One region of the Lactobacillus sp. ESL0263 genome, then DNA from elsewhere that is predicted to be linked to it. Evidence: predicted binding sites of a transcription regulator. Region 1 holds the regulator's gene; each other region holds the start of a gene.
What was found. Region 1 encodes Rex, which represses fermentation and respiration genes when NADH is low (regulators of the CRP and FNR family bind a similar motif). Its sites were predicted from a motif close to TTGTGAANTANTTCACAA; they were not measured.
Positions count from the first base shown of each region.

Region 1 (11,066 bases):
ATCAGCACAATCACCAAAAACCGTTGGTATTTCAACTTTAATAATTTTTGCACCAGCAATCTCATCGTCTAACCGTTTAACAGCTTCGATTGCAGGATTTATTTTATCATCACCAAATGGATCAAAACCTGTTACTAAAATTTTCATTTTCATTCTCTTTTCTAACTATTAAAAAGCTAAGAAGTACATCAAGATAATGTGAACAAGCAACATAATTAACGCAATTGGATATTGCTGTTTGATTACACCTAGTGGATCTTTCATTTCCATTAATGCAACCGGCAAAGTGTTAAAGTTTGCTGCTATTGCTACACAGTATAGAATAACACCTAATAGATGGTTACCAATAGTCCAGAAATTGCTTTTGAAGTTGCTTGACCAACACCAGAGACAGTGAAAACAGTTCCCAATGTTGCTAATAATTGTGGCAGAATTCCGGCAGATCCAACCGAACGCACCATTAAATTCGTAAAAACAAAATCAATTCTTGATACTAAGACTGATACCAAAGCAGAAATCACAACAACAGCAACTGTGTCTACTCCTAGAATAAAACCTACAACGATCACTAGAACGCCAAGTAAGCATAAATATCCCATCAGCTTTCCTTTCTTGTGACAAAATATAATACAAGCAGACATATTAATATTATTATCTTTTTTAACTTTCTCATAAACGCTTTTTGAGAAAGCTAAGAGGAAAAGCTAAAACTCAGCAATAAAAAAAGAGTCGCTCAATTGAACGACTCTTTTGAATCAGCAAAATAATTATTACATCATACCAGGAGCGCCGGCACCAGCAGCGTTAGGATCAGCTGCAGGCTTGTCTTCTGGGATTTCTGCAACAACTGCTTCAGTAGTTAATAATAAAGCAGCAATTGAAGCAGCATTTTGTAATGCAGTACGAGTAACCTTAGTTGGATCGATAATACCAGATTCAACCATGTTTTCCCACTTGTCAGTAGCTGCGTTGTAACCAACTTCAGGATCTTGACTCTCAAGTTTGTTCAAGATAACTGAACCATCTTCACCAGCGTTTTCAGCAATTTGGCGAACTGGAGCACTTAAAGCACGTAAAACAATGTTGATACCTGTTTGTTCATCTGCATTGTCACCCTTAAGGCCCTTAACTGCATCTTCAACATCAACTAAAGCAGTACCACCACCTGCTACGTAACCTTCGTCAACAGCAGCACGAGTTGAGTTCAATGCATCTTCAATACGGTATCTACGTTCTTTCAATTCGGTTTCAGTTGCAGCACCGACATGAATAACAGCTACACCACCAGTTAACTTAGCAAGACGCTCTTGTAACTTCTTCTTGTCAAAGTCTGAAGTAGTATCAGCAATTTGCTTTCTGATTGAATCTTCACGTTCTTTGATAGCATCTTCTGAACCAGCACCATCAACAATAGTAGTTGAGTCCTTAGTTACAGTGATACGACGTGCTTGACCTAATTGAGCAATTGTAGTGTCCTTTAATTCAAGACCAAGGTCTTCGGTAATTACTGTACCACCAGTAAGAGCAGCAATATCTTGTAATTGTTCCTTACGACGGTCACCAAAACCAGGAGCCTTAACAGCTACAACATTGAAAGTACCACGAATCTTGTTCAATACTAAAGTTGGAAGAGCTTCACCAGAAACGTCATCAGCAATAATCAATAATGATTTACCTTGTTGAACGATTTCTTGCAACAAAGGTAGGATATCTTGAATGTTAGAAATCTTCTTGTCAGTAATCAAAACGTAAGGGTTGTCTAAGTCAGCTTCCATCTTGTCGTTGTCAGTTACCATATATTGTGATAAGTAACCACGGTCAAATTGCATACCTTCAACAACAGATAATTCAGTTTCGATACCACGTGAATCTTCAATGGTAATAACACCGTCATTACCAACTTTTTCCATTGCGTCAGCAATTAAATCACCAACTTCTTTTGAAGCTGAAGAAACTGAAGCAACTTGAGCAATTTGATCTTTTGAAGAAACTGTGTGGCTAATCTTGTGTAATTCATCAACAACTGCGTTAGTTGCTTTTTCAATACCACGACGAACACCTACAGGGTTAGCACCAGCAGTAACGTTCTTCATTCCTTCACGGATAATTGCTTGAGTTAAAACAACTGCAGTAGTAGTACCATCACCGGCAATATCGTTAGTCTTTTGTGCTGCTTCAGCTACTAACTTAGCACCCATGTTTTCGTAGTGATCTTTTAATTCAATTGACTTAGCAATTGTCACACCATCGTTAGTAATCTCTGGGTTGCCGTATGATTGTTCCAAAACAACATTTCTACCCTTAGGACCGATAGTTGCTTTAACAGTATCAGCTAATTTATCAACACCCTTTAATAGGGAACGTCTTGCTTTTTCTGAAAATTTAATGTCTTTTGCCATAATATCCGCTCCTTAGATTACTTAACAATTGCTAAAATATCTTTTTCATGAAGGACTAAGAATTTTTCGCCTTCGTATTCAACATTAGTGCCAGAATACTTGTCGTAAAGAACAACGTCGCCCTTATTGACAGACATTGGAATCTTGTCGCCGTTGTCAGCATAACTGCCTTCACCAACTGCAACAACTTCACCTTCTGTTGGCTTTTCTTTTGCATTTGAAGCAAGGACGATTCCGCCTACAGTTTTTTCTTCTTCTTCTTTAACTTTTACGATCACGCGATCACCAATTGGTTGTAACACGTTTGTCCCTCCTATTGTTTAATTTCATTTTTATTTACTTGTCGGTTAGCACTCCTATTACCCAAGTGCTAACTTACAAATATGATAATAACCCCTTTTCCAAAAAAAAGCAAGAAAAAATTAGCACTTTTTTCATCAAAGTGCTAATTTGCTTAAAACGTTGATATTATTGGGTTTGTTACTGATTATCCTTACCCTTATCTGAGTCAAGGAAGTAAATCAATGTTTGTAGTTCAGTTGCTAAGTCCACATTCTGAATTCTTACACCAGTTGGAGCAGATAAGCGAATAGGGGTAAAGTTCATGATCCCCTTAATGCCAGCCTCTACCATATCATCAGCAGTTCTTTGGGCAGAATCAGATGGAACAGTCAAAATGGCAATAGTAATTTGCTGGTCACTTAATTGTTTCTTCAACTCGCTCATCTCGTAAACTGGCACACCGCTCAAAATTTTACCAGTAATCTTAGGGTCAATATCAAAGGCACAGGAAATACGGATATTGTTACTCCGCTTAAAATTATAGTTAAGAAGCGCATGTCCTAAATTACCAACACCGACTAAGGCAACATTAGTTAGAGTATCTTGATTAAGAATCTTTTTGAAAAAAGTAAGCAGACTCTTTACATCATATCCATAGCCACGCTTACCCAAAGCACCAAAATATGAAAAGTCACGTCTAATTGAAGCACTATCTACTTGAACAGCTTCTGATAATTCAGTCGACGAAACTTTTTCCTTACCTGCCTCATTTAAAATAATTAAATAGCGATAATATAACGGTAATCTTTTCGCAGTCGCAGTCGGTATTTTGATTTTTTCCATTTTAAAAGCCTCCAACTTATTTTGCCTAAGAGTTATTTGTGAATTAGCTCATCAATTAGTATTATTTTACCTATAAATTGATAGCATTTGCAAATGTTTTTTTCACAATCTTGAATTAATAAAAAAGGGGCTAATTTCAGTTTTTCTCTTAAAAAATCTTGACCTAGTAAAAATTCATTTGCACATTCCTTAACAAATTGATAATTACCAGATCTTCACTAACTTCGTTTTTGCCTCCCTTCAATAATCCGTCCACTATCGCACTGCAGTGTATGCTAAAATAGTTTTTAGGTGAAAAATTATGATAATTGCACAAGGACACAACTTAGAGAAACAATTTGGCGCTACTACACTATTTAAGAACGTCAATTTTTCAATTGATTCAAATGCACGAATTGGTCTAGTGGGACCAAATGGGGTTGGTAAAACTACCCTATTAAAAATTATGACCGGTGAAGAAGAAGCTACACATGGCGAATTCACGATTAATAAAGACATCGACGTTGGCTATATTGCACAGGAAAATGGCTTAAACGAAGAAAACAACATTTGGGATGAAATGTTGACTGTTTTTGCTACGCTAATTCAAATGAGCCAGAATATTCATACTCTGCAGGAAAAAATTGCCGCTCATCCCGAAGATAAGCAGCTGCTTAAACAGTATGATCAGCTTCAATTTAACTTTGAACAACAAGGCGGTTACACTTATCAGTCTGATATTAAGAGTATTCTAAATGGTTTTAATTTTCCTGAATCAACATGGACAAAAACAATTGGTAGTCTTTCGGGTGGTGAAAAAACTAGATTAGCTTTCGTTAAACTGTTGTTACGTAAGCCACCCCTACTTTTGCTCGATGAGCCTACCAACTATCTTGATTTAGATACTTTGGACTGGTTAGAAACCTATCTAAAGAGCTATTCTGGTGCTATCTTGGTTGTTTCCCACGACCAGTACTTTTTAGATCATTTGGCTAACCAAATTTTTGAATTACAATTTGGTAAACTAACTGTTTTTAAGGGAAACTACTCTAACTATGTTGCTGAGCGTGAGTTACGCAACATGCAGCAAGAAGAGGCTTACGAGCGACAACAAGAAAAAATCAAAAAGGATGAGGAATTCATTCAAAAGAATATTGCCAGAGCTAAAACCACTAGGCGTGCCCAAAGTCGACGTAAGCAACTAGAAAAAATGGAACGGATCACTCCACCTAAACATAAAAACAAGGTTCAAATTAACTTTAGAAGTGAACGCCCTTCCGGAAAAGAAGTATTAATTTTACGTGACTTAACCATTGGCTATCCAACAAAAACCATGGTCGAAGATATTTCCTTGCAAGTTAACAAGGGCGATCGTGTTGCAGTAATTGGCCCTAACGGAGTTGGTAAATCTACCCTACTTAAAACTGTCATGAAGGAATTAAAGCCAAAGGGTGGTTCGATCAAGTATGGTGCCTCTCTTGACATCGGTTATTATGATCAAGAATTACAACTGCTTGATCCGACCAAGACGGTGCTTGATACAATTTGGGATCGCCATAAAACAATGCCCGAACGGGATGTACGTTCAATTCTAGCAAGTTTTCTTTTTACGGCTAAAGACATTGATAAGACAGTCGGGCAACTTTCAGGTGGACAGAAAGCTAGACTGACTCTGACAGTCTTGTCTCTGGAACACAACAACTTTCTGCTAATGGATGAGCCTACTAACCACTTAGACTTAGAAGCTAAGGAAGTGCTTGAACAAGCCTTACAAAAGTTTGATGGCACCTTACTGTTCGTTTCACATGACCGTTACTTTATTAATCAATTATCCAACAAAATCGTTGAAGTTAAAGACCAGCATGCCAAAGTTTATGAAGGTGATTACACATATTACCTTAACGAAAAAGCTAAAACGGCAGATACTGCGGTTGCGGCTCCTGTTAAGCAAAATGAAACAGAAATGGAAAATCCTTCTGATGAATCAACCAATAAGCTTTCTTATCAAGAACAAAAGCAGCGCGATTCACAAAAACGGAAGTTGCAACGTGAAGTAGAAGCTGCTGAAGCAAAAATCGATCAACTTGAAAAACAGCAAGAAGAAATTCAAACTGAAATGGCTGACCCTGAAATTGCTACTAATTTTGATAAGCTTGGACCACTTCAAGAAAAATTAACAGACATTCAAACCGAATTAGACAAGGCAAATGATGACTGGGAAACAGCTCTCACTGCATTAGATGATTTTGAATAAACTAAAAGACATTGCATAAACCTGCAATGTCTTTTTTTACCGTTCTGGCAGCGCAATTTGACCTTTAATACACTCAACAGCTTGTCCGCCAATTAGAATTTGACCCTGATTATCTAAGTCAACTTCAATTAACCCGGAGCGCCCACATTTTTGGCCTTGACTAGCAAGATAGTGAGATTTTGCTAATAGCTGCTCTTCTTTAACCAAAACTGCTACTGCACCATTCCCACTCCCACAAACAGGATCTTCATGCACACCCTGTGCTGGTGCAAACGACCGAACTTCAACTTCCGTTTTTCCATCTGTCAAGGCAAAAACAGTTACACCTGAGGTGCCTTTTGGCAATAATGACACTAGTTGGCGATCGTCTGGATTTAGACTGAGAACAGTTTCAACCGTATCAAGATATAAAGTGTACCAAACGGCTCCAACGTCAACTACCTTAGCTAACTTAATTGAATGAATATTTGGGAGCCCTAGAGCCTGAGCAATTGCTTCTAATAAATCTGATGGAATTGGTTTTACTTCAGGTTCAGGTAAGGCAAAGAATAGTTTGTCTTGCTTCATATAAACTGGCACCAATCCTTTAGCACATTCTTGCACTAAGTATTCAGGATGCTGAGGCTTTAGTCCATTATTCAATGCCACTTTTGCTGAGCCAATCGTTGGGTGACCTGCAAAGGATAGCTCTTCTTTAGGGGTAAAAATACGTAAACGATAATCAGCAGCAGGATTCGTTGGCGAACATAAAAATGTGGTTTCCGAAAGGTTGGTCCAATTCGCTATTTTTTGCATTTCATCATCGCTAAACTTGTCACCATCAATAATTACTGCGACCGGATTACCCTGATAAGGTATTTGGGTAAAAACATCTGCCTGGCTAAAAGCCACATAATTGTGTTGCATAAATACATCCTCCACTAGTTTTATAAATAACTAGTTTAACATTTCAACTTTAAATACTGAATAGCTAATTAAGTTCTCAAGCATCTTGTCTTTTAGACCTACTTTTCATAAAATGAAGGTTACCTAATACCATTAATTAAAAAGCGAGGTTATGAAATGGAGAAATTACGTATTGCTCTTTAATTTGTAAATAAATTAAGGAGGACAAAATGAATTTTTTAACCGATAAGAATATTAATCTAAAACAGCTAATTAACTTGTATCAAAGTGTAGGCTGGACTTCATATACAGAAAAACCTGAACTACTTCAGCAAGCTGTCCATAATTCACTTTATGTGCTTGGCGCATTCAATCATGATCAACTAATCGGCTTAATTCGTGTCGTTGGTGATGGCTTGACTATTATTTATATTCAAGACTTACTGGTTTTACCTGCGTATCAAAACCAGGGAATTGGCTCAACATTGATTAATAAAGTATGTAAAGAATTTCGTCACATACGCCAACAAGTGCTTTTGACAATGGAAGAACCTAAGACACGTGCCTTTTATGAAAAAAATGGCTTTACATCTTGCGATCAAGGTGAATTAGTTGCTTTTTATCACGAATATTAACCATTAAAAAAGACTCAACCTTAAAAGTTGAGTCTTTTTGTTTTTACTTTAACATTTCTGTTGCGTAAGGTAATTCGAGCGAAGGATCTGCATTTAAAGTTAAATCTGAAAATTTACCTTCGTTATAGAGATTATAGGCAGCAGCACCTATCATTGCTGCATTGTCACCACATAATTTTAGACTTGGCAAAATAACTTTAGGAGTTAAATTCTCTGGTAGATTAGCAATTTCAGCTTCCATTCGATCACGTAAACCTAAATTAGCAGCAACACCCCCACCCATAATGAAGGTTTTCGGTTGATACTGCTTGATTGCCCTGATTGTTTTATGAGCTAAAACATCAACCACCGCAGCTTGAAAACTAGCCGCCAAATCATATTTATTTAATTCTTGATGAATCTGATCCGCATGGTGACAGGTGTTAATAAACGCACTCTTTAATCCAGAAAACGAAAAATCATAATCGTCGTCTTCCATCATTGCACGTGGAAAATTGAATGTATCTTTACCCTGATGTGCCCAATCATCAATAGTTTTACCAGCCGGATAATTAACACCAAGAACGCGTCCAATCTTGTCGTATGCTTCCCCTGCAGCGTCATCTCTTGTGTCACCAACAATTCTAAAATGAGTTGGGTCTTTCAAAAGAACAATTTCAGTATGACCGCCAGAGACTTGAAGTGCCAATGCAGGATAAATAATTTCATCTGTTAATTGGGCTGCCATAATATGACCCATGATATGGTCGACACCAATCAAAGGTAACCCTGTTGCCATTGAAGCAGCTTTAGCAGCACTAACACCAATTAGCAACGCACCAACCAATCCTGGACCATAAGTTACAGCAATGGCATCAATATCATTCCAAGTAGCATTAGCTTCAGCCAAAGCTTCTTTAGTAATTTGACTAATTACTTCAATATGGTGGCGACTTGCCACTTCCGGCACAACACCACCAAAACGCTGGTGGCTTTTAATTTGCGTAGCAACAATTAAACTTTCAATTTCGCGACCATTTTTGACAACTGAAGTTGAAGTCTCATCACATGAGCTTTCATATGCCAAAATACGGATATCTTTTTTACTATCCAAAGTCAATCCCTTTCTTTTGTGTTGTTAAATCCAGCACCATATTCAATCCATCTTTATGCACGTCTTGATAATAATTTGGACGAACTAACTTAACTGTAAAGCCTAAAGCCTGATAGAGCTTTTTGGCGTTTTCATTGTCAATTCGCACTTCTAAACTAATAAAACTGCAGTTAGCTTTTTGCGCGTAGTCAATCATCAGTTTCATCAAGTATGTACCTAACCCTTGGTGTTGCCACTCCGGATCAACCATTATGTTAGTAACATGGGCTTCAGTATTCATCTTGCGCATCCCAATCATTGCCACTAGTCTCGAACCGTGATAAACCACTAAATACAGTGAATCCTCTTTAATTAGTTCAACTTGAAAAATTGCGGCTGACCATGGTGTCGCACCATTATAGACTTTTTCTTCAAGTAATAGTAGATTAGTGATTTCATCAGTTTTTGCCTTCATTACTTGAAGCGTTTCTTGCTGCAATTTAAAGGCAAATGGCCTGAAGTGAAAATCGCTTGAATCATTTGCTGAATGCGGAAACGTAACTAGCTGCTTAAACTTCTTCCACATAATTACTATCTGGCCCAAACGGATTACCCGTCTTTTTATGCCAATCTACTTCAGCTTGTGTCCGTCTCAAATAGTTTGGTAACAATAAGTCAGGATCAACTGGTTCCTGACTGAGTGCAAGCTTGCCAATTAAGCCGGCATGAATTGCATTTTGCTCATCAGAGCCAAATGAATATGGCAGTTCAAGCGTATCAAGTTGCTCGATCTGCTTATCAAAACCAGATCCAATAAAGAGAAGCTTTTTCGGCTTATGATCATTTAAATACTCGTTGATTGCAGTAAGTAAAACATCAATGTGGTAATGTCCATCGGGAATGACATTAACTGGCTGTCCATTTTCATTAAGGTATGCTCCTGCAAAGAAGTTGTCATTTCTTGCATCAATTCCAGCCACCACTAAAGTATCTTCTTCAGAGCAACTGGCTGCTAAAGCTTGTAAAGTTGAAACGCCAACTACTTCTTTATTTAAAATGCTGGCAAACATTTTCACTGTTGTGACACCGATACGTAGACCTGTGTATGAACCTGGACCAATTGCGACTGCAAAACGGTCAATATCCTTTAACTTAAGCTTATTTTTGTTTAGAATTTCATCAATAATTGGATCGAGATGTTCACTGTGGTTCCGCTCATCCAATTCATTCTTTTCTACTATTAAGCGTTCATCTTCAATTAAAGCCACACTCAACTCATTAGTTGCCGTTGATATGCTTAAAATTTTCATTTCAGATTACTTCTACCTTTTTAAAACTATCTTCTAATTTTTACCCGCGAAATTGCTTGTAAAACAAAGTAAGTAACAACCATTTCGATCCAAGGCACAATCGTCTCTTTAGGGATGCGTTGAATTAAAGCTGCCTTTAGATCCATTCCATACATCAGATGAACCCATAGGGTATTTAATCCAATATTTACTACAACTGTGACCAAAATCGTTGCAAGAATAATGCGCCAAATTTTAACTGGTTTCTTATAAAAAAGCAAACCATAAATAAGTGGACCAATCATTGCACTTAATGTGAAGCCAATAAAAAAGCCCCCTTGGTTGCCAAATAGCGCTGAGGACACAAAGTCACTAATTCCACCGCCAATCGCACCCCAAACTGGGCCAAATAAATAGCCAAGCATGACGCTTCCAATAAAACCTAGACTAACATGAACAACTGTTGTTCCAAGACTAAAGCGACTAAGAACAACTTTGATGGCAACAACAAAGCCTAAAAGGACTAGATCGCGCAATTCAACCTTAAACATTTCCTTTGTAGTCATTTTGCAGCACTTCTTTCATAATAAACTTGGTTTAATAACCTCGTATAATTATATTATAATTTACGCCAAGTTAGTTCACAAACGGCTTTATCATTCCGTTCTTCATCAGCAATTGTGTGATATGACTTAATTTCATCTTCATTTTCAACCAATTTCACACAAGCAAACGGCGTCTGCGAATAGCGTACTTCAAGGTTAAACTTGATATCAATCCCACTAATAACATGAGTCTTAAGAAAATCACGATCCAAAGTATCAATAAACCAATTAAAGTAGTGTCCGTTTGTCATATGATGATTAGTATCTAAATCGTCATAGCGAACGCGGTATTGACGCTTATCTTGATATTCATCTTGTGGCTTCAAACGTGGAAAACGTGGCAACTTTTTCAATAAAGGAATGCCTAAATCATCCATCATTTCTTTATCCGTTGAAACCAATTTACGTTTACTTAAATCAAATAGAACCCATTCGCTTTTACCAGTAATCAAGGTATTGCCCTTTTCATCAGTAAATTGGTAATCACGATACTCCAGGAACCGGTTATAACCAATTGGTTCAGTCGTTAGAGTAATTACTTCACCAGGTTCAGGCCATCTATTAACATCTAAATGGTACTGTGTTACTACCCAGCCCAGGCCGCGACGTGTCAACTCTTCGGTGCTACCAGAGCTATCGGCTAGTTGATTCTCAGAAACACTCATCATCAAGTTAATCATTGCTGGTAATCTTAAATGCCGGTTTTCATCACATTCATAATAATTTACTGTATGTTGTTCACTATATTTCATATTACTTGCCTACTTTTGATGATATCGATCATATAACTCATTCTTCGAGACATTATTTGCCTGAGCAACTT
Region 1 covers NZ_REHL01000005.1:13,497-24,562, forward strand. The annotation lists gene pcp (pyroglutamyl-peptidase I) at 1-147, opposite strand, end outside; gene F5ESL0263_RS08770 (5-oxoproline transporter, DUF979 family subunit) at 169-270, opposite strand; gene F5ESL0263_RS08775 (5-oxoproline transporter, DUF979 family subunit) at 330-599, opposite strand; gene groL (chaperonin GroEL) at 771-2,399, opposite strand; gene groES (co-chaperone GroES) at 2,417-2,701, opposite strand; gene F5ESL0263_RS06055 (redox-sensing transcriptional repressor Rex) at 2,880-3,524, opposite strand; gene F5ESL0263_RS06060 (ABC-F family ATP-binding cassette domain-containing protein) at 3,826-5,757, shown strand; gene F5ESL0263_RS06065 (PhzF family phenazine biosynthesis protein) at 5,794-6,663, opposite strand; gene F5ESL0263_RS06070 (GNAT family N-acetyltransferase) at 6,873-7,277, shown strand; gene tsaD (tRNA (adenosine(37)-N6)-threonylcarbamoyltransferase complex transferase subunit TsaD) at 7,321-8,370, opposite strand; gene rimI (ribosomal protein S18-alanine N-acetyltransferase) at 8,363-8,935, opposite strand; gene tsaB (tRNA (adenosine(37)-N6)-threonylcarbamoyltransferase complex dimerization subunit type 1 TsaB) at 8,919-9,659, opposite strand; gene F5ESL0263_RS06090 (folate family ECF transporter S component) at 9,686-10,204, opposite strand; gene F5ESL0263_RS06095 (acyl-[acyl-carrier-protein] thioesterase) at 10,258-10,995, opposite strand; gene rsmI (16S rRNA (cytidine(1402)-2'-O)-methyltransferase) at 11,005-11,066, opposite strand, start outside.

Region 2 (11,066 bases), on a different contig from region 1:
AAGTAACAACGCTCGGGTTAATGGAATTATGTACCCAATTATTGACAATCTTTCTAAGGAAATGGGATCTGATCCTAAAAAAGGTACACAGCGTGATATGGGTTCATATTTAGTATTTAACGAGTACGAAGTAAATATTGTAACCTCGACAATGTTTTTTAACTGGCTTAGCAGGAAACATGGTTGCTTTAGGAATTGCTAAAACGCAAAATGTTTCGATTTCATGGATGCAATGGTTTTTAGCAGCAATTGTACCCGGGTTAATTTCATTGCTTGTTGTTCCATTTATTTTGTACAAAATTTATCCTCCTAAGATTAAAGAAACTCCTAATGCACACAATTGGGCAGACACTAAGTTAAAAGAACTTGGGAAAATGACCACAGCAGAAAAAATAATGGGTATAGTCTTCATCCTTTCTGTTGCATTATGGTTAGTTGGTCCAGAGTTTGGAATTGATGCAACATTGGTAAGTTTTATTGCAGTTGCGCTCTTGCTAATTTCTGGAGTAATTAATGTTAAAGACATTCTAGGCCAAAGCTTTGCTTGGAATATTCTCACATGGTTGTCAATTATCATGTTAATGTCACAAAAGCTAATGACTCTTGGTTTCTTCCCATGGTTCTCAAAAACATTGGGCAGTGCCTTACACGGAATGAACTGGATTGTAGTTTTAGTAATTCTATTTTTAGCCTACTTTTATCTACACTATTTGTTCCCAAGTGTTTCTACACAAATTTCTGCACTATACGCTGGCTTTTTGTCGATTGCAATCGGAGCCGGTGTTCCACCTGTTATGGCTGCATTAATGCTTGCTTTAGATGGCTCACTTTACCTATCGACTTCAAGTTATTCAGCTGGTCCCGCAGCACTTCTTTCTTCAACTGGTTATGTATCAAATAAAGATTGGTGGAAGTTGAGTGCGATCATTGGTGTAATATTAAACGTCATTTGGCTTGGTGGCGGTTTGATTTGGACTAAAGTAATTGGAATGTGGTAATTAAAAAGATTCTAAGCTTCTGGTATAAGATGCTTAGAATCTTTTTACTTTGGTTTTGTATTCTGTAAGTGCTTGTCACAATTTTAGGCCTAGTATAAGATTAACGATAAGAAATGGTAAAGGAAGGAAAATTATGACTTGGGCAGCAATATCAACCTGGAGAATGTCATTTGATGGCTTAAGTGAAGCTAGTATACTTTTAGATAAAGGAATTAATGCTGGTGATGCAGTTGAAAAATTAATTAATGTTGTAGAAAACAATGAACACTACAAATCTGTTGGTTTTGGCGGCTTGCCGAATGAAGAGGGCATAGTGCAAATGGATGCTGGCTTTATGGATGGCGATACATTTGCGCAAGGATCAGTTGCTTCAATAGAAAATGTTAAAAATGCCGTTTCAGTGGCGCGGAAATTAAGTGAAAATAAAACTAATAGTTTCTTAGTCGGTGATGGCGCAACGAAGTTTGCTGCCAAAAATGGTTTTGAAATGACTAATATGCTAACAGAAAAAGCCAAAAAAGAATGGCAAGAGCGTCTAAATGTTAATCAACAGGAGCAACTCCGTGCCTATGATGGCCACGATACAGTTGGTGCGGTAACGCTTGATCAGCAAGGCTCGATGGCAGCCGCAACATCTACATCTGGTTTATTTATGAAAAAAGATGGGCGTATTGGAGACTCACCTTTATCTGGATCAGGTTTTTATGCTGATAGCCAAGTTGGTGCTGCTGCTGCAACTGGACTAGGTGAGGATATTATGAAGGGATGCTTGTCCTACGAGATTGTTCGTAAAATGGCCGAGGGACAGTCACCTCAAAATGCATGTGATCAGGCACTGTTTTCTTTTGCTAAAACTTTAAAGGATCGTTATGGAAGTTGTGATGCTATTTCGTTGATTGCCTTAAACTCTAAAGGAGAATGGGGAGTTGCAACAAATGTTGAGTTTGCTTTTTGTGTTTCTAATAATGAGCATGAGGCAAAAATCATGATTGCTCAACCGACGGCAAAAGATAGGACTAAAATTTTCCCAATGACAAAAAAATGGTTGGCAGATTACCAAAAAAGAACAGAGTCAACAATTGACTAAGCTATAAGGAAAAAGATAGAGAATGTTAAAAGAAGCTTGCGTTGAAAATTTTACTAATGTACCTAAAGTGATTGCTGCAGGAGCCAACCGAATTGAACTTAATAATGATTTGGCTGTTGGTGGTACGACACCCTCATTTGGAGTAACTAAAAAAGTCGTGGAATATGCGCATAACTTGAATGTCCCAGTGGTGGTAATGATTAGACCTAGAGCAGGCAATTTCGTTTATACAAAAGATGAAATAACCATTATGCTTTCAGATATTGAAATGGCTTCACTGGCAGGAGCAGACGGTGTTACTTTTGGGTGTATTGATATGAATGGTGACCTGGATCAAGAAAATATGAATAAATTGATTCAACTGGCTCATATCCTAGATTTGGAAGTTGTAATGCATATGGCTTTTGACGAGATAGCTGAGAATCAGCAACAAAATGCTATTGATTGGTTAAGCTCTAAAAAAGTTAAACGCATTTTGACGCACGGGGGCAGTTTAGAGCAAACTATTTCCGATAATTACCCTCACTTAAAAGAAATTATTAATTGGGCTAAAAATAAAATTGAAATTCTTCCTGGCGGTGGAATAACTGCTCAAAACATAGCTAAAGTAGCTAGAGAGCTCGATGTTGATCAAATGCACGGGACGAAAATCGTGAGCTAAACAAAAAAATTATTGACAAAAAATAAGACAATAATTAAAATATAATTAATATAAAAAGCAATGAAAAGAAGAGTAAGATTATTTAAAGCGTATTAGAGAGTTCTGTTTGCTGAAAATGAACCGTGAGAGTAGTCTGAAAGTAACTTTGAGCTATATGGTGAATTTTAGTAGCTAATATTGGTGACACCCATTATCGTGTTAGCGTATCGCAGTTATGCCGTACGTGAAGTGACCTAACGACATTTTGTTCGTTGGTAAAATAGGTGGTACCGTGCTAAAGCACCCTTGATGAAAATCAGGGTGCTTTTTTTATTGGTTTTTACAAAGTTCAAAGCTAAAGTACATGCTAGAAAGTGAGAGAAATGAAAAGTATTTTTTAAAGTAGGCATCTATTGAAGACATACAGAAATATGAAAAGGTAGGAGAGTAAAATGGAAGAATTTAAAGACGATATTAATAAAAAGCCATTAAGTTGGAAGGAATACTTAGTAGTCGCCTCTTTATTGTTTGGTTTGTTTTTTGGAGCTGGAAATTTAATTTTTCCAATCCATTTAGGCCAATTATCTGGAGCAAATTGGGGGATGGCAACTTTTGGCTTTTTAGTGACAGCAGTTTTGTTGCCCTTACTGGCTGTCTTAGCGATTAGTGCTAGTCATGCTAAAGGTGTTTATGATATTGGAAAGCCCTTAGGACCTAAATTTGCATTGATTTTTATGGTTTTAATTCATTTGACGCTAGGACCATTATTTGCAACACCACGTACTGCAAGCATTTCATTTTCGGTCGGGTTAGCACCAGTGCTGCCACAAAAATATGCGAAAATTAGTTTATTAATTTTTTCGGCTATTTTCTTTATTTTAGCTTTTATCATTGCATATAAGCAATCAACCATTTTAAGCAGTATTGGAAAAGTTTTAAACCCACTGTTTCTAGTCTTATTATTCTCGGTATTTTTACTTGCAGCTCATTCGCCAATGGGCGCAGCTAAAAATCAAAGTGCTACGGCAGCTTATCAAACAATGCCATTTTTTAACGGTTTCCTGCAAGGATACAACACAATGGATGCTTTAGCTGGTCTTGCTTTTGGTTATACGATTGTGTCTGCCGTTAATCAATTAGGTAAGACATCTGCTAAGAGTAATGCTAAGGTAACCGCGAGAGCGGGTGTGATTGCTACAAGTGCGATCGGGGTTATCTATATCGGCTTAATTTGGTTAGGTGCAACTACATTAAATCACTTTAAAATTGCACCCGAGGGTGGAACAACGTTTAATCAAATCGTTACTTATTATTTAGGGGATGTTGGCCATGCACTTCTTGCAACTCTAGTTACACTCACATGTTTGACTACTGCTGTTGGTTTAATTGCAGCATTTGCGCAAGACTTTCACCGTAGTTTCAAAAAGATTAGCTATCACGCATGGCTTGCTATCATGACATTTGTTTCCTTTATAACGGCTAACTTTGGCTTAGATACGATTATTGCTTGGTCCACACCAATGTTGATGTTTTTATATCCGATTGCAATGGTTTTAATTATTTTGTCAATTTCAGGTACTCTTTTTGATCATGATCCAGTTGTTTATTATTGGGGAGTTGGGTTAACACTAATTCCAGCTGTTTTTGATATGCTTGCGTCATTTCCTCCAGCAATTAGTCAACAGGGCTGGGCATTAGCACTAAAATCGATTCAATATCGTTTCTTACCATTTTCAGACATTGGTATGGATTGGGTTATTCCAACTGTTCTTGGGCTGGCTATTGGTTTTGCTGTTCACTTTTATCACAAAGCTAAATTGCAAGATGCATAACAATTCATATAGTTCAACTTTTAGAGCCTCTTCTTTGACATCACTGCTTGATAAAAGTAGATTTAACTTAAAGAGTTAATTAAATTGATGTAAAAAGAAGTGGGGCTGATTATTTTGAACGATATGAATATGAGCAATCAAGGTAAAAATAAAAGTGCTCAGTCTGGGACAAAAATGCACCACTCATCAATGCAAATGAGTGGTGGAAACATGATGATGCACGGAAATCAGATGATGGACATGGGAAATCTGAAACAAAAATTTTGGATTTCTCTAGTGCTTGCATTACCGATACTGTTTTTATCACCAGCAATGGGAATTAGTTTGCCTTTTCAATTTTCTTTTAACGGTTCTGAATGGATAGTAGCTCTTTTTGCAACTATCCTATTCTTTTATGGTGGCGAACCATTTTTAAAAGGTGCTTTTTATGAGTTAAAAGCAAAAAGACCTGAAATGATGACCTTAATCTCCCTTGGTATTGTTACGGCGTATGTTTATAGTATCTATGCTTTTGTTGAAAACAATATCTTACATAATCAAAATCAGGTAATGGACTTTTTCTGGGAGTTGGCAACCCTAATTTTAATTATGTTATTAGGTCATTGGATTGAAATGTCTTCCATGATGAGTGCAAATAGTTCAGTAAATGACCTAGCTAAATTATTACCAGATAAGGTCCATCTTCAAGATAATGGTCAGACAAAAGATGTTTCAATTAACGGTGTACAAAAGGATGCAATTGTTTTAGTTAAACCAGGTGAGAGCATACCATTAGACGGAATTATCATTAATGGTTCCAGCGATATTAATGAATCCTTGGTTACAGGTGAATCACAAAGTGTAACACGCAAAGTTAATGATAAAGTGATCGGTGGTTCAATCAATGGTTCCGGCACAATTGTAGTTAAGGTATCCAGTTCAGCTAACTCAGGCTTTTTGGCAAACGTAAACAAGTTAGTTCAGTCATCGCAAATGAATAAATCTAATTTACAGAATTTAGCAGATCGCGTGTCCGGTTGGTTGTTTTATGCAGCACTAATTATTGGTGTCATTGCTCTAATTGTCTGGACTAGTTTAAAAGGAATAAGTAACGGACTGGAGCGGATGGTTACAGTGCTAGTCATTGCCTGCCCACATGCATTAGGTTTAGCTATTCCCCTTGTAAATGCAAAAAGCATGTCAATTGGTGCAAAAAATGGACTGTTGATTCGAAACCGCAATGTAATTGGTATTAGTCAAAAAATTAAATATGTTGTAATGGATAAGACGGGTACACTGACTGAAGGAAAATTTCAGGTTCGTCAGTTTGATACACTAAACCAAACAATCAATAAGGAAGGTGTATTAAGATTAATTGCCTCGCTTGAACAAGATTCAACGCATCCAATTGCAAAGAGTATCTTGCAATTTGCCGATGAAAATAAAATCAGTCTTTTACCGTTATCAAATAGCAAAACTGTTTCGGGTAAAGGTGTTACTGGAACAATTAATGGCAAATATTATCAATTAGTCAATGAAAAAACCGCTCGTTCTTTAGTTAATAATTTTCCTAAAATATCTGCTGCTGATTATACGGTAAGCTATCTTTTACAGGATTCCAATCTGCTCGGCTATGTTGCAGTTGGTGATCAAGTCAAGAAAACAGCAATTTCACTAATTAAAGAACTTAAAGCCCAAAACATTATTCCAGTAATGTTAACTGGTGATAATGAAAATGTTGCGGATAGTATTGCAGAAAAACTGGGAATTACAGAAGTTTACTCAGGGCTTTTGCCAGAAGATAAACAAAAAATTATCGGAAAGTATCAAGCTAATGGCAATAAGGTAATGATGGTAGGAGATGGAATTAACGACGCTCCTAGCTTAGCAAAAGCTGATATCGGTGTGGCTATTGGTACAGGAACTGATGTTGCAATTGATTCCGCTGATGTCGTTTTGGTTAATAGTAATCCAATTGATATCATCAATTTTTTAAAGCTAGCTAAAAACACACAGAAAAAGACAGTTGAAAATTTATGGTGGGGAGCAGGCTATAACATTATAGCCTTACCACTTGCTGCAGGTGTTTTAGCTCCAATTGGAATTCTTCTTCCACCAGCAGTTGGCGCAATCTTAATGTCGCTTTCAACTGTGATTGTGGCTATCAATGCGGAAACAATCCGAATATAAAACTATTAAAAGGCAACTAGAGAAAGGTGCCTTTTTTGTTTTTATACACTTTTTAAATAATTAAAATGATAGCACTTTAATTTGAAAAATATTGAACAAAAATTAAATAACGCGTATCATAAATAGTGAGGTCGCGAAAGAAATATTTTTCAGTTAAAATAGAAATATAAGTTAAAAAGGAGAAGCAAATGAGCGAAGAAGAATACCGTGTTGAAAGTGACACTATTGGTCCCGTAAAAATTCCTAAGGACGCATTATGGGGACCCCAAACAGAAAGAAGTCGAAATAACTTTCCAAGTGGAGAACTCATGCCGCTGGCAATTATTCGTGCATTTTTAAACCTGAAAAAGGCTGCTGCTGAGTCAAATGTAGAAGTAGGCGATGAACCAGAAGAAAAAGGTGCAGCAATTGAAGATGCAGTTGATCATCTTTTACAATTAAGTGATGAAGATCTGCGCAAAGATTTTCCACTTCACGTATTGCAAACAGGTTCTGGTACTCAAAGCAATATGAATGTTAATGAAGTTGTTGCCAATTTAGCTAATAAATTACACCCTGGCTTAAATATTTTGCCAAACGATGATGTTAACCGTGGTCAATCCTCTAATGATACTTATCCTACTGCAATGAATATCGTAGCTGTTGAAGCACTTGATAAGTTAGAGCCAGCTATTCAGCATTTAATTGACGAATTAAAGATTAAGCAAGATAAATACTGGAAAACTGTAAAGGTAGGACGTACGCACTTGCAAGATGCAACTCCGATTACCTTTGGGCAAGAAGTTTCTGGCTATATTTCTGCTCTGAAACATGACTTATCATACATTCAAGAGTTAAAACCTACTTTATATGAATTAGCAATTGGTGGTACGGCTGTTGGTACTGGACTGAATGCTGCTCCAGGTATGACAGAAAAAATTGTTGCTAAATTATCCGAAGTATACGGTCATGAGTTCAAAGTTAAGACCAACAAATTCTGGGGATTAGCTCATCATTCTGGTATTGATGTTGTTCATGGAGCATTAAAGACTCTAGCAGCAGATATGTTTAAAATTGCGCAAGATATTCGCTTCTTAGCTTCGGGTCCAAGAGCTGCTTATCATGAATTAAACATTCCTGCTAACGAACCAGGTTCTTCAATTATGCCTGGTAAAGTTAACCCAACTCAAGCTGAAGCAGTGACCATGGCTGCTGCTAAAGTTTTTGGAAATGATACAACAATCACTTTTGCTGCTTCACAAGGAAACTTCGAAATGAATGTCTTTAAAACCGTCATGATTGCTGCCTTTTTGGATTCATGCGATATTTTGACAGGTACAATTGAAGGCTTTGCTGATAAGATGATTTCTGGTTTAACAGTTAACTCAGAAAAGATGGATGAATTACTAGAAAATTCATTGATGACAGTTACTGCATTGTCACCTCATATTGGTTATCATGCTGCGGCTAAGATTGCACAAGCTGCAGATAAAGAAGGAACAACGCTTAAAGAAGCAGCTTTGAAGAGTGGCGAGTTAACAGAGGAACAATACGATCAATGGATGGATTACATGCAAATGACTAATATTGATCGAACAGAACCAGAAGATTAAATTTACAGGAGGAATTTGATGGCTAAATTTGTTTTTACACCCAATGATAGTTCTGAGATTGCCAATGAGTACGATGCTGTAATTATTGGCGCGGGTGGAGCAGGACTTACTGCTGCAATTCAAGCAAATGAATTAGGATTAAAAGTAGCCGTTTTTGAGAAAAACCCTGAACTTGGTGGTAACACTAATCGGGCTTCATCTGGAATGAATGCTTCTGAAAGTCTTGTTCAAATCAATGAAGGTATCATTGATAACAAAGAAGACTTTTATGAGGAAACGTTAAAGGGTGGGGGACGTTTGAACGATCCAGAACTACTTCGCTATTTTGTTGATCACTCAGCTTTAGCAATTGATTGGTTAAGTGATCACGGAATTGAATTAACTAATCTGACAATTACAGGTGGAATGAGTAAAAAGAGAGCTCATCGTCCCGCTTCAATGGCTCCAGTAGGTAATTATCTTGTATCAGGTGCGCTTGAACAGATTCAAAAAGAAAATATTCCTGTGTTTAACAATACTAAAGTGACGAAACTGATCCGTGCTGATAAGCAAAGAGTTACTGGTGTTGAAGTTGAAACACCTGCGGGTACTAAAACAGTAAATGCTAAGGCAATTTTACTAGCAAGTGGTGGTTTTGGTTCTTCTAAAGAACTTATCAAAAAGTATCGTCCTGATTTGGTTGATTTTAAAACTACTAATCAGCCTGGAGCAACAGGCGATGGCTTAAAACTAGCTGAAGAAGTTGATGCACAGCTTGAACAAATGGACTTTATTCAAGTTCATCCAACTGCACAGACCGATACTGATCACGTGTATTTAATTGGTGAAGGCTTACGTGGTGAAGGAGCAATTTTGGTTAATAAATCTGGTAAAAGGTTTGTTAACGAAATGAATACTAGAAAAATTGTTTCCAATGCAATAAATGATTTGCATGAAGGTGGAGCATATCTAATATTTGATCAAGGTATCAGAGAAAACTTTACTGCAGTCGAATTTTATGATCATGTTGGTCTGGTTAGCCATGGAGATACATTACAAGAAGTTGCGCAAACAATTGATGTTGATGGTGATAATCTTCAGGCAACTGTCGGTACTTGGAATGATGCTATTAATCAAAAGAATGACGCTCAATTTGGCAGAACTACTGGAATGGATCGCTCAATTACCAAGGGACCTTTCTTTGCTATTCACATTAACCCTGCCATTCACTACACCATGGGCGGAATTCATATCACTCCGAAGACTGAGGTCTTAGATACTGACGGTAATGTGATTCCGGGCCTATATGCAGCTGGTGAAGTTTCCGGTGGGCTTCATGGTAATAACCGAATTGGTGGAAATTCAATTGCTGAAACAGTAATTTTTGGCCGTCAAGCAGGTATGCAGATGACTGATTATGTAAGAAATAATAAATAGTTTATTTAAACCAAAAAGTGCTTAGCCTAATGCTAAGCATTTTTTTATTTAAAAATAAAAAAGCTCTTTCATTTTTATAAATTTAAAAAATAAATTACTTTTTTAAAATATTGCAAAAAGGAGGGGCTTTATTTATAATATGTTTTGTAAAGGATTACATACCCAGAATTGAAAGGATTTTAAATTATGTCAAGAAAAGTTTTACTCGTTGGTGATGGAGCAGTTGGTTCAACTTTTGCAAATGACCTTTTACTAAGTACCCAAGTTGACGAATTAGTAATTACGGATGTTGTAAAGGAGAGACCAATTGGCGATTCAATGGATCTTGAAGACATTACCCCATTTGTTGGTTCATGCAATATTCATGCAGGTGAGTATGCGGATGCAAAGGATGCTGATGTTGTAGTTATTACAGCTGGTATACCACGTAAACCAGGTGAGACTAGATTAGATTTAGTCAATAAGAACGTTAAAATTTTGAAAAGTATTATTCAGCCAGTCGTAGAATCTGGATTTAATGGAATATTTGTTGTTTCTGCCAATCCAGTTGATATACTGACGACCTTGACACAAAAACTTTCTGGTTTTCCTAAGAACAAAGTTATTGGTACAGGTACATCGCTTGACTCTGCTCGATTAAAAGTAGAACTGGCAAAAAAATTAAATTTATCTGTGGAAAGCGTTAACTCCATTGTGCTAGGCGAACATGGTGACACTTCATTTGAGAACTTTGATGAAACAGTAGTTGATGGTAAACCATTAAGCGAATATAATGAACTTAATTTTTCAGATTTATCTAATATTGAAAGTGACATACGTCAGAAAGGTGGGGAAATTATTAAAAGTAAAGGGGCAACCTTTTATGGCATTGCAATGATGCTAGCAAAAATAGTTAGTGCAATTTTGGAAAATAAAGCAATCGTCTTACCGCTATCAGCACCTATAAATGGTGAATATGGTATTAAACATGACTTATATTTGGGTACTCCAACAGTGATTGATGGTACTGGAATTAGTCATGTGATTGAAACTAAGCTATCAGATAAGGAATTAGCTAAAATGGTTAATTCTGCTGATAAAATGCAAGAAGTTCTAGAAGGTATCGAATTGAACTAATTAAAGAGGATCAAAATGCAAGTAGGAAAAAGAATCTTTTTAAAAAGAGAGTTACCTGACAAAGATGTAATTATGGGTTTTCGTGATATTCCCACCTCAAATATTGCTGATTGTATGAATCGTAAAGGGGCAATGGCTACACGGATTAAGTTAATGTCTAAACCAACAAAGCAAATGTGTGGTCCAGCCTTTACAGTTCATAATCGGCCAGGCGAT
Region 2 covers NZ_REHL01000004.1:575,296-586,361, reverse strand. The annotation lists partial or broken gene F5ESL0263_RS04795 (DASS family sodium-coupled anion symporter) at 1-998, shown strand, start outside; gene F5ESL0263_RS04790 (N(4)-(beta-N-acetylglucosaminyl)-L-asparaginase) at 1,132-2,085, shown strand; gene F5ESL0263_RS04785 (copper homeostasis protein CutC) at 2,108-2,746, shown strand; T-box leader at 2,798-3,036, shown strand; gene brnQ (branched-chain amino acid transport system II carrier protein) at 3,178-4,557, shown strand; gene F5ESL0263_RS04775 (copper-translocating P-type ATPase) at 4,687-6,726, shown strand; gene F5ESL0263_RS04770 (class II fumarate hydratase) at 6,915-8,318, shown strand; gene F5ESL0263_RS04765 (flavocytochrome c) at 8,337-9,734, shown strand; gene F5ESL0263_RS04760 (L-lactate dehydrogenase) at 9,921-10,850, shown strand; gene F5ESL0263_RS04755 (RraA family protein) at 10,866-11,066, shown strand, end outside.
Region 2: a site for Rex is predicted at 6,808-6,825, ahead of F5ESL0263_RS04770 (class II fumarate hydratase). Genes of this name have one in related genera too.

Region 3 (11,066 bases), on a different contig from region 1:
TCCAGCAAGCAATGTTGTATTAGTTAATAATACTAGTGACTCTACTGACTTAAAGTCACGAGACTTTCATCCAGTAGATAGTAGCAATTCTGATGTTCCAGTTGCAGATACTTCTAAATTAAATAGTGCATATGTTAAATTTACAATAACCGTTAATTTCCAAAAATTATCTGCATCCGAAATGAAATATGTTACGAACCTACAAGATCGTGTTGATTATGCAAAGGATATGGGTGCAACACAAGAGAGTGTTGATACGTTGACACAAGAAATTAATGACGTAATTGCTAAATATAAGGCAACGGGTCATTTAATTGCTGATAATAAGCCATCTAATACTACTGGTAATAGTGGCAGTGACTCAGCAAATAATAAATCAACTTCAACTAATGTTTCTAGTTCACGCAAGGTAAGATTGCGTAAAGCATCTTATCGATACACTAGCAAAGGTAAACGAGTATCAAAGAAGTTGCTGAAAAAGGGCAGCATAGTAACAATTAATGGTAAAACCTACCATATTAAAGGAAAGGCATATTACCGCATTGGTAAAAACCGCTATATTCGAGTTGCTAATGTTGCAAAAAGTTGAACTAGTCTAGCTTAAGGAGTAAAAAATGGAAAAGAGTAAATTAACATCTAAAATAGCGGCAGCTTTATGCGCAATTGCATTAACAGGTGTGGGTGCAGTCGTAATTGCTGAAAACAGTACTCAAATAGTAAGTGCGGCTACTAAAACTGATAGAGTATGGCTACAATATGGTACTTTAAAATATGATTTAAAAGGACCCTCGGGTCGAGTCTATCGGGCAGGGACTAAAGTTGTAAGGGATATTTATATGGAAAGTAAGCCATCAACTTCAATACCTGCACGGCCATTCTATTTAACTTTGATTATTGGTGGTAAGCCAGGCATGCAGGGTATTCAAGATGCTGGCGGCGGACTAATTAATGAAAAGTACGTTGATGCGAATGATTGGTATTTAACTGATTATCCATCTGACAGTACAACTTTAGTAAGTAATGCTACCAACAATCCCGATTTATCATCTAGTGACTTCCATCCAGTAGATAGCAATAATCCTGATATTGCGTCGGTAAATCGAGATAAGCTTAGAAATGTAATGGCTGATTTTACACGCAAAATTAATTTTAATAAATTAAGTGCAAATGATGAAAAAGTTGTTGCTGATATTAATGTGCGCGAAAGCAGAGCAAATAGTATGGATACTACTCAAACTGAAATAGATCAATTAAGTGAGTACGTTCAAAATGTTATTGACGCGTACAAAAAGACAGGTCATTTAACAGGTGCATATGATCCAGCTAAAGGCACTGAAACAGGCTCATCCACTAGCAGTTCATCTGATAATGCTGATAATACCACAGGTGACAATTCAACTTTGATTAATGCATCTAAGTCACGCAAGGTAAGATTGCGTAAAGCTTCTTATCGATACACTAGCAAAGGCAAACGCGTGTCAAAGAAGCTATTGAAAAAGGGCAGTATAGTAACAACCAATGGCAAAACCTACCGTATTAAAGGAAAGGCATATTACCGCATTGGCAAAAATCGCTATATTCGAGTTGCCAATGTTGCGAAATAGTTATAAGTAAATAATAACTGAAAGAAATTAAAAGAGTAGCCTCTTTATGGCTACTCTTTTTGAGCGTTTAAATGATTTGCTAAGTATAGATGGTGTTACTTACTATTTTAGATAAAATGCTGATAAACTTTGGTAAATTATTGTTTTAAGCTAATTAGTACGCAAAACCTGGGTAATGATGATTTCTTAACTTTTTAGCAAGTTTTGCAGAGCGATACCAATGCTCTGAGCTATAAAATGTTGGTCCGGTAGCATTGGTTAATACCCAATGACCATTTAGTTTAGAAACATTAAAATGTGCTCCTGCACCTGAAGATTGATCCCAACCATATAGTGTAATCCAGTTTTTTCCTCTAACTTTTGTATGATCCATAATGTATTCCCAGCCAGCGGTTTTTTTGCTGTATCTTGGAGTAGATTTGGGTTTGTTGTGTAAATATCCTACAAGTTTTTTCCCATCTGTATAAAAAAAGCTCTTATTTTTAGTATAAACAGATTTTTTCATCTTTTTAGTATATTTATCATAATGATACCATGTGCCACGCATATTTTTTGGATATACTGCTGTATTTGATTTTGCGGATACATCTGAAGTGTTGCTTGCGAAAACTCCTAAGCTAATGATAGCTATGAGTGCAATCCATATTTTTTTAAGTTTCATTAAGTTACCCCCTTTATTTAATAATATTTTAATTATTATATTACTATTTATTTAAATTAACAATCAGAGTAACATTAATAAATTACAATCCAGATAAAGTGGTAGAAAGATATAAAGATAATTTATGACAGAATCTTCGATGTAAGCGTATTAAAAAGCGCATATGTGATTAATGACACAAGTAATAGAAGTAAGTTTTTGTCAAATTAACGTTAATTAATTGGGCTAATTTTTTAAAATAAATCATTCCAAAAGTAATATTAGTGATAAAATTAACTTATTAATGAAAGTGATTACAAAAAAGAAGAAGGATAGAATCATGATTTATCAAAAAGATACTAAATGGGATGCTAATTACGATGTTGTTGTACTAGGTTTTGGTGGTGCTGGTGCAACTGCTGCTCGCTTTGCAGCTGATAGTGGCTCAAAAGTACTGCTTGTTGATGCAGCACCAGAAGGTCATGAAGGAGGCAACACACGTTATTCGGCCCAATTGATCGGAACTGGTAATGATTTTGATGAGTTAAAGAAGTACTACAAGAACTTGACTGCACCAATGTCACTTGACGAAGAGATGATTGATACTTACGTTAAAGGGATGGTTAACACACCAAACTATGTCACAAAATATTTAGGTGTAAAGCCATGCAGTGCAAAGCAATACGCACCCGAACGTTTGCATCATGCCTACGAAGAATTTCCTGAATTTGAAGGATCAGAATCCTATGATTTTACAACTGTTCGCGAATCTTGGTTTGACGCAGCTTTATGGAAAATTCTAAGAGCAAAAGTAGTTGAACGTAAGGACAATATTGATGTTATGTACAGCACACCTGCCAAGGAACTGATTCAAGACCCTGAAACTCGTAAGATTGAAGGGGTTTTGATTGAACGCGAAGGTAAACTGCTTAAGGTTCAAGCTAAAAATGGTGTGGTAATGACAACTGGTGGTTTTGAAAATAACCAAACCATGGTTGAAGATTATCTTGGCGCCAAGAGATTAGCACCTTTAGGAACTCTTTACAATAAGGGTGACGGCATCAAGATGGCTGAACAAGTCGGTGCAGACTTCTGGCACATGCACAACTTTGAATCACTTGGCTTACTTCACGGAATGGCTTTTGCAGTGCCAAAGGGTGAACGTGGTCGTCTGATGCTTGGTGCACAGAATATTGCTGTTGCTCATGGTAGTTCATTTGTTATTGGTGATGATGGTACAAGATACTTCGATGAAGCTGAAGAAAACCGTCATGGTCACATTAAGAATCATGGCCAATGGAAAGTGCCAATCAATCAAGAGCACCCATACTTAATTTTTGATGAAGCTAAAAAGGCAGAATTGGATGCAGACCCAATTATTGGTAGTTATCCAGTATACAAAGAAAATGTAGTTAAGGCCGACTCTGTAGAAGAACTAGCAGATAAGATTAAGGTAGATCCTGCTATTTTGAAAGATTCATTGGAACGCTTCAACAAAGCTGCTCAAACTGGTGATGATCCTGAGTTCCGTCGTGATCCAAAGACTATGCGTGTGTTTGCTGATGGCCCAATTTATGCTATTCAAATGGAGCAGACAATGCTTAACACCCAAGGTGGAGCAAGAAGAAATGCTCAAGCTGAAATTTTGGATACTAAAGGTCAACCAATTCCACACCTATATTCAGCTGGTGAATTTGGTGGTATTTGTGCAAACCAATATCAAGGTGGTAACAACATTGCTGAATGCTTGATTTGGGGTAAGATTGCTGGTGAAAATGCTGCTAAGGCTAAAGACGATGTTACTGTTGATGCAGCAACTGGTGCTTCTAGTCATGATGTTCACTTAACTTCTGACCTTAACCATGAAACTTTTGAAACCGGCAAAGATCAATATATTGGTAGAACAAATGGCGGTATGGGCGGCGAAATCGTCGTTCGTGTTACTGCGGACAAGGACAAGAACTTGAAGAAGATTGAAGTTCTAAAGCAAGCAGAATCCGAAGATTACGGCTTAAAGGCAGTCAAGACATTACCTGAAGAAATGGTTAAGCAAAATAAAGTTGATGTTGATGCAGTTTCTGGTGCTTCAAGCACAAGTCGCGGACTAAAAGATGCGGTTAATGACGCATTAAGTAAAATCGATAAATAATTCAAAAATGAAAAGGCCATTGGTTAGGATGGCCTTTTTCTGTACAATTACTTTAATACCAATCCAATAACTTATATTAATTGAATGGACAGGAAAATGAACTTTACTCAATTGCGCTGTTTTATTAAAGCAGTGGATAATTCAAGCTTTACAATTGCTGCAGAGCGACTCAATTTTTCTCAATCTGCGGTCTCAAAAAATATCAAGGATCTTGAGGATACAATTGGTGTGACGTTAATTAATCGTGCACACCATCGTATTTCATTGACCAACGCTGGTAAGTATTTTTACCGTGTTGCACGCAATGTTGTTGATGATATGGATTATACTGTAGCGTATTTGCAAAGTAAGAAAAATGATCCAGAAACGTTGCTGCGAATCGGAGTTTGCGACACGCCCTTAGAGCAAAAAATTTTACCAATCTTTTTGCGCAAGCTTCGTGAATCTGGTAGCAATATTAATGTCCAATTTGTCTTTGTCCTTAATAATTCGATTGGCGAATTATTAAACCATCACGTTGATATTTGTGCGATTGCACGTGACGACGTTGATATTGTTGATGACGTTTTGTTTGAGCCACTGATTACGGGAAAAGTGGTTATTGCATGCCCACAAGATTCTGAACTTGCTCAAAAAAAGCTAGTTACAATGGCTGATTTGAAGGACAAAAATATTTTTTTGCTGGATCCTAACAGCTCATTGAATGTTCAAATGAACTTTCAAACTACCTTAGTTAATAGTTTGGGAATGGAGCATATTAAATTTGTCCAAGACTTTCTCGCAATGGATATCTATGTGCGTGGAGGCTGGGGTTACGGGATTTTGCCGAACTTCATTGCTGATTCACAATCTGAGGGTATTACTTATGTTCCGATTGATTATCACGATATTTCTCCTTATGGAATTGCATATATGGACTCTTTTTCGAATAAATCAGTTTTGGAAGAAGTACTAAAGACATTGGAGAGTGCAGTTAAAGAGTATTCACAAGTAAATATAAATAAGTAACTCACAAATATAAAAATAATGAAAAGCACTTGTATTTAACGCTGAAGCGTTGGAATATAAGTGCTTTTTTGATGACAACTAAATTTTAAAATAGTTGAACATTCCATTTAGTAATCTTCAATTCTAAAGATGGTGCAGAGATTCACTTTATTAGCAGTATGATGAAAGCGGTTAGAAAAATTGCTTTAAAAGTGAGGGATAAAAAATGGACAATACTTATGACGTTATTATTGCAGGAGCAAGCAATGCCGGTGGAATGGCAGCATGCGCAGCCGCCGAAAAGGGTGCTAAAGTCCTGTTAATTGATAAACAAGGGAGTTCCCAATTTCTCTACCGCTCATTCTTTGCAGCACTAGATAGTAATGCACAAAGAAGAGCTGGCATTAAAGTTGATAAAGCTAAACTGATGAACTTCTTAACCTTGTTTTTCCAAGATAATGTTGATGAACGTTTGTTATGGACCTGGGCTAATCACACGGATGAAACAGCTAACTGGCTGGAAGATAACATTTTGAAGCCTAATGGTGGAGTCTTAAGACCGCAATCTGATGCTCATTATGAAACGATTGTTAATACCGCGTTTAACACCGAATTGGCAATCGCAACCCCTGATAATGGTTGGGCTCATTATGGTGATTGGATGATTGATAAGATTAAAGAGCTCGGAGTAACTCTTAAATATAATACTAAGCTTGAAGAATTAGTAACGGATGGTAGTGGTGCTGTTACCGGCATCATTACAAGTGACCGTTCTAGTGGTGAAAAAACTGAATACCATGCCAATAAGGGAGTCATTATCTGTACAGGTGGTTATGGTGGAAACGTCGAATTAATGAAGAAGTGGGATCCACTTGGCTACAAGAAAAATGTTTATTCAGATGGACCTCGTGATGATGGTTCAGGTATTCTTGCTGGTCTTAAAGTGGGAGCTGCTCGTGATGAAGAACCAGCTGAAATTATTTTTGATCGTGGTGCTGTACCAGTTGGCACTAATGCTGAAGACCACTATCAAATCGACTTTAAGGGTCCCGGATACTTTTGGATGGGTGCTTATCCGTTACTAAAAGTAAACCTTAATGGTGAACGTTTTGGTAACGAAAGTGTTCCCTATCAATTTGACGTTAATGCAATGGCTAAGCAGCCTGGCTACTTGGAAGCACAAATTTGGTCAGAAGACACAATGGATCATTTGGCTCAATTTGATACCCAGGGCTGTTCACGGTTAGGTTGGCCTGGCATTTACAATACTGAGGAAAACAAGGAAGAAATACAACGCAGGATTGATGACGGCATGATTCAAAAGGCCGACACAATTGAGGAATTAGCTGAAAAGCTGGAATTACCAAAAGACAACTTGGTTGCAACTGTTAAACGCTATAACGAAATGTGCGAGCAAGGTGAAGATACAGACTTTGGTAAAGAAAAGTTCAGATTATTCCCAGTTGATAAGGCACCATATTACGGTGTCATTATGGGCGGTCGTCTTCTCGCAACACTTGATGGATTACGCATCAATACCAAGATGGAAGTTATCGATAAAAAAGGCAAACCAATTCCACATCTTTATGCAGCTGGTAATGCAAGTGGTGGTTTCTTCTGGGGTAGCTATCCTGACCGTGTTCCTGGTCTTACTTGCAGCCACGCTCAGACTTTCGGTCGATTGGCTGGGCAATACGCAGCTGAAAATTAGTTTTTATCAATAAGGAGTTAAAGAATCATGGAAGAAAAACAATTACCTAAACTTTCGAGTTATCGGTGGGTAATATTAGCAATTGTTGCATTGCTTGATGCAACAAGTAATTACATTCAATTTCAAGTGTCGGCTTTGGCTGTTCAAATTATGCCAGCTTTGCATATTTCACCAGCTCAACTACAAAGCCTGGGTATGGCACCAATGTTGATTGCGGTTTTCTTGAGTATTCCTGCAGGATCACTTGCAGATAAATTTGGTGCTAAGAAAATCGTTACGATTGGTTTGATAGTATCTTTAATCGGTGCATTTGGGCGCTTAGTAGCAACTAATTTCGCAACATTAATGATTATGTTGTTATTATTCGGTGTTTATATGGCACTCTTAAATGCGAATACATTGAAAATTTTCGGTGTTTGGTTTAAGCAAGATACGAATTTAGCAATGGGCGTCTTCTTTGCTTCAGCTAGTGTAGGAATTATTTTAACTCGTATTACTAGTCCACTATTTCCAAGCGTAAAAGCAGCATATACTTTTTCATCATTTTTACTACTCATTTTAGCTATTTGCTGGATTGTTTTTATAAAAGATGCCCCAAAGGACGAGCCAATTCCACAAACTCAAATGAAACAAGGTAAACCGGAATCATCGCTCGACTTCTTCAAGGTTGCTGCTCATAGCAAAATGACCTGGATTGTAGCTGCTAGTGTTGGTGTTGGTATGGGTGCGAGTGAAGCATTCTCAAACATTATGCCTACTGCTCTTGCAGCAAGGGGAATGACTCCTATTCAAGGTAATACTGTAGCTGCTGTAGCTACGATCGGTAGTCTATGTGGTTCACTTTTTGGACCAGCGATAATTGGAAAAGCAAAAAAAGCTAAGCCACTAATGATTACAGTAACCATTTTGGCTGGACTTCTAATCGCACTTACTTGGTTTATTCCATTAGGCATGCCACTTACTATTTCACTAATACTTGGAGGACTGTTTGGTGCAATGACTGGTCCTTTAATGCAAGCAATGCCTATCACATTCCCTGAAATTGGACCAAAATATGCCGGTTCTGCCGGAGGTCTAATCGGAACTGTTTCATTATTATTCTCATACTGTGTACCAGTTATTATTTCTGTTATCGCAGGAAGCAATTATATGATGACATTTATTATTCAAGGAATTGTTTTAATGCTTACAACAATTTTCATGGCTATTTTACCTGATGCTAATGCAGCCAAAAATGCTCGCCGTGGTAAATAACCGAAGGCTTTTTGAAAGGAATAATTCTTATGACAAAGGAAATTACAAAGATACCTGGTAAATATACAGGTTCTGGTCAAGGCAAAGAGAGCGAAATTAACCTTGAGGTTGAAGTTGGCTCTGACAAAATAGTTAATGTAAAACCATTAGATAAATATGCACCTGATAGCTTGGCAGATAATGCCTTTAAGAAAATGGCGCAAAAAATTGTTGACCATCAATCAGTTGATGTTGACGTTGTTTCAGGCGCTTCTGAAACTTCACGTGGAATTATCGAAGGTGTAAAAGAAGCTTTAGGCAAAGCACAAGTTGATTTTGCTGCTTTAAAAGAGAATAGCTCGCATTCTACCACTTCTGGTAAAAAAACAGTGGATGTTGATGTAGCAGTTGTTGGAGCAGGCGGTGCTGGTGTTGCTGCAGCTCTTGCTGCACGTCAACATGGTGCAAGTGTGGCTTTAATTGAAAAGACGATTTCACCTCTTGGTGCAAGTACTTTTGCCGGTGGAATGTTTGCTGGAGATAGTCAACAACAGAAGGAAAAGAATGCAGTTGTATCTAAGAAGTGGCTCTATGACGAATACATGGACGCTTCTCAAGGTTATATGAACTCAATTTTAGTTCGTCGCATTATTGATGAATCTGGTAAGACAGTTGATTGGTTAAACGAAAATGGCGCAATCATGAAGTTAGTAGATGCCGGAACGGGCGGTAGCTATGACCATATCGGCATGCCTGCTACATTGCATGGTTACCAAGAGGGCGGTACAAAAGCTGTCACTAAATTAATCGAAAAGTTTAAGTCTTTAGGCGGCCAAATGTACTTTGGTTTTGCCGGTCAGAGACTATTGCAAGACGAGAATGGCAATGTTACTGGTGTTGTCGCACAAGGCGATGATCAAGTTTTACATGTTAATGCTAAGAAGGTAATCATTGCTACTGGCGGTTTTGGTGGTAATCCAAAAATGCGTAAGGAGTACTTGGGCGATGTAAGTACACAAGGCCAAGTTTTACAAAATACTGGTGATGGCTTAAACATGGCGTGGGATGCCGGAACTGCCCACCATATTAATGGTTCTACGCATTACTTCTGGCAAACTTTTAGTGATGAAGATATTGGTGAAATGGCTAAAATTGTTGGTCCTAATTGGATGCCAATCAATGCGCTAGCTGATTTTCCAAACTTACGTGTTAACAATCGTGGTCAACGTTATGCCAGTGAAACTCATGCACTCGACTTTGCAGTTCACGGAGCTGAATTGTCAGAGCAACCACAACAAACCGAATTCGTTGTTTTGGATCAAGCAATGCTTGATAAGATCAAAGAAGGCGGAACAGTAGCAATCGAAGATCACTATGGCAAGTGGAAAGATCACCGCGAATTCTATATGGAATTCAATTTCCCTACTGACACTGACGAAGCAATCAAGCGTGAGCATGAAAAAGTTGATTTTACGGCACTTTTGGATAAATTGTCTTCAACCAATGTGGTATTTATTGGAAAGACTATTAAAGAATTGGCCCAGAGAATGGGGGTTAACGAAGAAAACTTGCAAAATGCAGTAGATCAGTATAATAACGCTAAAAAGAAGGGCGAAGATGATCTGTTCTTCTCTGACACTAAGCGCATGATTCCAGTAGAACAAGGTCCATTTTATGCCGTTAAATTTATTGCACGTAACTTAGGTACACTCGGTGGTGCAACAATTGACGAAAAAATGCACGCACTTGCTCCAGATGGTGAGCCCGTACCGAACTTGTATGTTGCTGGTGCTGATGCATCCGGAATGTACGGCAAAGCATACGTTGATTTCGAAGGCGGAACTTTAGGATTTGCTTACATTTCTGGCCGACTGGCAGGAATTGATGCTGCTGAGACAGCAAAAGCTGGTAAGTGATTATTAGCCAAAAAGGAGAATAATAATGGCTGAAGAAAAATATGATGTAGTAATTGCTGGTGCTGGACTTGCAGGCTTTGCAGCAGCTGCTGAAGCTGGTGAGCAAGGTTTAAAAACAATGTTAGTTGAAAAAGGCAAGACAACCGGTGGTACTGGTAACTATGTTGAAGGTGTTTTTGCAGCTGATTCGGCTTTGCAACAAAAGGACAACTCTGTACTTGATAAAGAAGAACTTTTAAAAGAAGAGTTAACCTATTCGCACTACAAGGCTGACGGCAAGATGTGGCAAAAGTACATTGATCAAGCAGGTGAGAATGTTTCTTGGCTTGAAGACCATGGTGCCAAAATTGCGATGGTTGCCGGACTTGGTGATGGTGCTAAAACATGGCATTTGTTTGAAGGCAAAGGTCATGATGCAATTCATAATGGTTTAGAGCCATATGCCAAAGAAAAAGGTGTCGAAATCAAGACATTAACTAGAGTTACTGATCTTCAAAAAGCTAAGAGTGGTTCCTTTGAAGTGACTCTGACTAATGTTGAAGATAATACCGATACAGTTGTTAAAGCTAAAAATGTTGTTTTAGCAACTGGTGGCTACTTGAACAATTTAGAGTTAATGGAACAAACACCACATCAAAACCCTGATAATGTTATTCCAGTAAATTCAGGCAAGAGCACAGGTGATGGCTTGAAATTGGCTTGGCAGCTTGGTGCTAAGCAATTCTTTACAGGGATGTCAATGATGTTTGGTGGCCAGCTAAAAGATCGCACAGTTCCATCATTTAAGTTATGGGGCACAGCAATTTGGAGCTCAGTTTGTGATCAA
Region 3 covers NZ_REHL01000006.1:274,410-285,475, reverse strand. The annotation lists gene F5ESL0263_RS07695 (SLAP domain-containing protein) at 1-589, shown strand, start outside; gene F5ESL0263_RS07690 (SLAP domain-containing protein) at 615-1,604, shown strand; gene F5ESL0263_RS07685 (hypothetical protein) at 1,759-2,265, opposite strand; gene F5ESL0263_RS07680 (FAD-binding protein) at 2,585-4,393, shown strand; gene F5ESL0263_RS07675 (LysR family transcriptional regulator) at 4,490-5,401, shown strand; gene F5ESL0263_RS07670 (FAD-dependent oxidoreductase) at 5,607-7,091, shown strand; gene F5ESL0263_RS07665 (nitrate/nitrite transporter) at 7,119-8,345, shown strand; gene F5ESL0263_RS07660 (FAD-dependent oxidoreductase) at 8,375-10,240, shown strand; gene F5ESL0263_RS07655 (FAD-dependent oxidoreductase) at 10,266-11,066, shown strand, end outside.
Region 3: a site for Rex is predicted at 2,429-2,446, ahead of F5ESL0263_RS07680 (FAD-binding protein). Genes of this name have one in related genera too.